DNA from 2 places in the Paraburkholderia sp. SSBN10T genome. Region 2 is predicted to be linked to the other one. Evidence: riboswitches for the same ligand, from Rfam matches in the RefSeq annotation. Region 2 holds a riboswitch; the other holds the start of a gene.

Region 1 (2,465 bases), on a different contig from region 2:
GTTTTCGCGCAGCCGCACCAGCCCGAAACGGAAATCGGCTTCAACGCGCTGCTGCTGATAATTGATCGGCACCAACGGATGGCCGACCTTATGGGTCACGAACGATCCAATGATGGCGTAGATCAGCGCCGCCCATAGCATGTAGCCGGGGATTGCGATAGGCACGCCGCCGAGCGAGAAAGTCAGTGCGCCCGCCGTGGTCCACAGGATCATCGCAAACCAGACCAGTGACGCGATCGTCGAGATCAGATCGATGGTTAGTGCAAGTGTCGTGCTGGCGAAAGAGTCCAGGTCGACCGCGATCCGCTGGTCGGGGTTGTCGGTTAGCCGGTCGCGCTCGATCCGATAGAACGTCCCGCCACCAAGCCACTCCCGCAGATAACGCGTAGTGAGCCACTGGCGCCAGCGAAAGCCCAGCATCTGGCGCAGGTAACGCGTGTACACGGCGATGATGATGAACGCGAACGCCAGTACCGTAAACACGAGCATCAGATGGGGGAACGCGTGAACATCCTTGCTTTGCAGCGCGTTGTAGAAGTCGCGGTTCCAGGTGTTCAGCTTGGCGTTGATGCCCACCAGAATCAGATTCATCGCGATGATCGCGACGATCAACCCCCAGGCGATCTTCCATTCCTCGGAGACCCAGTAGGGCTTGATCAGGCTCCACGCGGAGACCTTGTTGTCTGGCTCCGGCGCGCGGGTGGGAGAAGTATTGGGTGTCATGAGCATCCTGATGAACAACTGGCCCATTGTGGGCTGGCCCGCATGGGTAGCCCACAATGGGCCAGCCCACGGCGGTATTACGAGTGTTGCCCGGGCGACAGGCCCGTCAAGCGACCGCCCGATTCTGGCGCGAGTGCCTTAAGCGAAAATTAATCGTGGGTAACGCCAGAAACCGCGCCACCGGTGCGGGCACCGGCTTTTTGCATTGTGCCAGACCCCTCCTAACGACAACATTTCATTTGCCTCCCGTCAATGGGCCGCGCCTTCCCGGTTTGCGGGCGTCGCGCCTTTTATGGTCTAATGACTCTCGACGAAACAGGGGTGCTTTGCGCGCGGGCCGTACGCCGCCGTGAGGCTGAGAGAGACCCTTTGCACCCGATCCGGGTAATACCGGCGCGGGAAGTTTCCGGAAGTTAAGCCATTCTTCCATTCTCCCGCCGGGCGGCGTCCGTCACTGGATGTGCCTTTTGCCCGGCCGGCCTCGCCCGCCGGTTTCGTCCTTGGGTACGTGCGCCTGTTGCCGTACGGAAAGGATACGATGACCGCTCATTCTTCAGTCGATTGCTTCGTTCGCTTAGTTCGTTCTCTCACGCTCCATGCGGCTTTGCGCGCGCTGGCGGAACCGCAATGAACACGCTCGCTCAAGCTCAGCCCGATTTCGCCGTGATCGGCGGCGGCCTGTGCGGCCGGCTGGTCGCGTGGCGCCTGGCCGGCGCCGGACACCGCGTGGCGTTATACGAACGCGGCGATGCAGCCGGCTCGCAGGCCGCGGCCTGGGTGGCCGCCGCGATGCTCGCGCCGCTCGCCGAAGCGGCCAGCGCCGAGGTGCTGATCACGCGTCTTGGCGCGACCTCGCTCGACACCTGGCCGCAAGTGCTGGCCGAATTGCCCGAACCAGTGTTCTTTCAGCGCAACGGCACGCTGGTCGTCTGGCATCACGCCGACCGCACGGAAGCGCCGCTGTTCGAGCGCCGGGTGCGCTCGAACGCGCCGGCGGATCTGCTCGAAGGTGGCTTCGTGACCTTGTCGGGCGCCCAGCTCGGCGCGACCGAGCCCGCGCTCGCCGGCCGCTTCACGCAAGGCTGGCTGCTGCCGCATGAAGGACAACTCGACAATCGTCAGGTGCTCAGCGCATTGGCCGCCGGCCTTGCCGAGCGCGGTGTGGAAACGCACTGGAACACGCCGGTGGACGACCGCGCCATGCCGAGCGCGCGCGTGACGATCGATTGCCGCGGTCTCGGCGCGAAAGCGGTCTTGCCCACCTTGCGCGGCATTCGCGGTGAGGTCGCCCGCGTCCATGCCCCCGGCATTCACCTCACGCGCCCGGTGCGCCTGCTGCATCCGCGCTACCCGCTGTATATCGCGCCGAAGCAGGACGACCTCTACGTGATCGGCGCCACCGAAGTGGAAGGCGAAGACATGTCGCCCGTCAGCGTGCGTTCCGCGCTGGAATTGCTGAGCGCGGCATTCTCAGTGCATCCGGGTTTCGGCGAGGCGCGCATACTCGAATTGAACTCGCAGTGCCGCCCGACCTTGCCGGACCACCGTCCGGCACTCGTGTGGGATGGCGCGCAGACCTTGCGCGTGAACGGCCTGTACCGGCACGGCTACATGATCGTGCCCGAAGTCGCGGACGAAGCCGCACGCTTTGCCGCCGCGCTGCTCGATGGACGCATCCGCGATGCCGACGCCTTTGCCGACTGGCGGCGCGATGCCCGCTGGAGTGAGCTGTTTCAGCTTGC
Region 2 (2,465 bases):
TGCGGCTTTGGGCAGGCGCAGCCAGTTCCAGCGCGATATCGGCCTGGGCCGGCTCGGCGGTCACCTTGTGGATGCGCGCTTCGAAGCTCGAAGGCTCGGACCAGCCGCGCAATTCGCGGCCCGAGACGAAGACTTCAGGCGTGTAAATGGTGTGGCCGCCGGCGAGATCGGTCAGGCTTTGCTGGCGTTCGGTGAAGCGATGCTGCGAAAAGCGGTCGGTCCAGCCGAGGCTGTTCCAGTAGTCCACGTGCAACGCGAGCGGCACGATGCTCTGCGACGCGCCGCTGTCTTTCCACTGACTGAGCCACCGGTCCGCGGGCGGGCAGCTATTGCAGCCCTCACTGCTGTAGAGCTCCACGAGAGCGACCCGGTGAGCCGGGCTGTGCGCCGTGCACATCGAGGCAGCCGCCTGAGCGGCGCCGCTCGCGGCAAGCACGGCGAGCGCGGCGGCCAGCGAAACGGCACGCACGAAGCGCGAGTCGGCAAGGCGGCGGTTGACGGGATGCATGGCAGGCTCCATGAGGAAATCTGCACGTTTGTCGAACGGGGCCGGCGGTTATGACAGCGGTTTTGAAAATATTTTTGCGCAAGGTGCGGGTGCCGGGTGGCCTACGCTGCCCGTGCTCCCGGTTGATGCTGCGCCTGCGCCGCTCAGTTCGGCATGCCATTCATGCTGGCGATAGCTACCAGCTTGCTCCTTTTACGGCCACCTTTCATGCTGCGGCGCATCACCATGCGCCGCCCAATAGAGATAAGCCTGCGGGCCTGTAAGGCGGTCTCTGCTGGCGTGCCGCCCATTTCAAGACAGGTTGCCAAGCACCGGCCGGCCGGTGTATCGTGTGCGCTGCTAACGCGGGGGTCCTGCGTCGCACGGAGGTTGGAGGTCCGTGCTGCGTGGGTGAGAAATACCCTTTGAACCTGATCTGGATAATGCCAGCGCAGGGAAGCGTACGGAATTCGCCGCCGCTGTACCGTTTCATCCTCTAGCGAATTCCGACTACTTCCGTCTCGTCTCCTCTGCTTAGCCGCCCCACATAGCTTTGCATGGGACCGGAGTAAGCGCTAAAGCGCCAACTCCGGTCGACACAGGAGAGAAATAGATGAACGCCAATCCGAAGTTCCTTTCCGCCGACGCTCACGTCGATGCGGCCGCCGTCGCGCCCCTGCCGAATTCGCGCAAGATCTACGTCAGCGGCTCGCGCCCGGATCTCCGCGTGCCGATGCGTGAAATCACCCAGTCGGATACGCCGGACAGCTTCGGCGGCGAGAAGAACCCGCCAGTCTATGTCTACGATACGTCGGGCCCCTACTCCGATCCGGAAGCGTCGATCGACATCCGCGCCGGTCTGCCGGCGCTGCGTCAGCGCTGGATCGAAGAGCGCGGCGACACCGAAGCGCTGACGGGTCTGACGAGCGACTACGGCCGCGAACGCGCCGCCGATCCGGCCACCGCCGAGCTGCGCTTCCAGGGCCTGCACCGCACGCCGCGCCGCGCCGTCGCCGGCAAGAACGTCTCGCAGATGCACTATGCACGCCGCGGCATCGTCACGCCGGAAATGGAGTACATCGCGATCCGCGAAAACCAGCAGCGCGCCGCGTATCTGGAAAGCCTGAAGACGAGCGGCCCGAACGGCGAGAAGCTGGCCGCGATGATGGGCCGCCAGCATCCCGGCCAGGCCTTCGGCGCGAGCGCTTTCGGCCCGAACGGCCTGACGGAAATCACGCCGGAATTCGTGCGTGAAGAAGTGGCCCGCGGCCGCGCGATCATCCCGAACAACATCAACCACCCGGAAAGCGAGCCGATGATCATCGGCCGTAACTTCCTCGTGAAGGTCAACGCGAACATCGGCAATTCGGCCGTGACCTCGTCGATCGGCGAAGAAGTCGACAAGATGACCTGGGCGATCCGCTGGGGCGGCGACACGGTGATGGACCTGTCCACCGGCAAGCACATTCACGAAACGCGCGAGTGGATCATCCGCAATTCGCCAGTGCCGATCGGCACGGTGCCGATCTATCAGGCGCTCGAAAAGGTCAACGGCAAGGCCGAAGACCTGACCTGGGAAATCTTCCGCGACACGCTGATCGAACAGGCCGAGCAAGGCGTCGACTACTTCACGATCCACGCCGGCGTGCGCCTGCAATATGTGCCGCTGACGGCCAAGCGCATGACGGGTATCGTCTCGCGCGGCGGCTCGATCATGGCGAAGTGGTGCCTGGCGCATCACAAGGAAAGCTTCCTGTACGAGCACTTCGAAGACATCTGCGAAATCATGAAGGCCTACGACGTGGCCTTCTCGCTCGGCGACGGCCTGCGTCCCGGCTCGATCTACGACGCCAACGACGAAGCGCAACTGGGCGAGCTGAAGACGCTCGGCGAACTTACGCAGATCGCATGGAAGCACGACGTGCAGACGATGATCGAGGGCCCCGGCCACGTGCCGATGCAGCTCATCAAGGAAAAC

Evidence for each region. Region 2 has a riboswitch for thiamine pyrophosphate ahead of thiC (phosphomethylpyrimidine synthase ThiC). Riboswitches for the same ligand answer to the same signal wherever they lie in the genome.
Region 1: it holds a riboswitch for thiamine pyrophosphate, as region 2 does, so the genes downstream of both, AC1ECK_RS32710 (FAD-dependent oxidoreductase) here and thiC (phosphomethylpyrimidine synthase ThiC) in region 2, are expected to answer to the same signal.

Annotation. Positions count from the first base shown of each region.
Region 1 is NZ_JBWQQI010000030.1:87,795-90,259, reverse strand. It holds gene AC1ECK_RS32715 (ABC transporter ATP-binding protein/permease) at 1-723, opposite strand, end outside; TPP riboswitch at 1,031-1,142, shown strand; gene AC1ECK_RS32710 (FAD-dependent oxidoreductase) at 1,351-2,465, shown strand, end outside.
Region 2 is NZ_JBWQQI010000008.1:218,204-220,668, forward strand. It holds gene AC1ECK_RS15295 (DUF1223 domain-containing protein) at 1-508, opposite strand, end outside; TPP riboswitch at 845-963, shown strand; gene thiC (phosphomethylpyrimidine synthase ThiC) at 1,101-2,465, shown strand, end outside.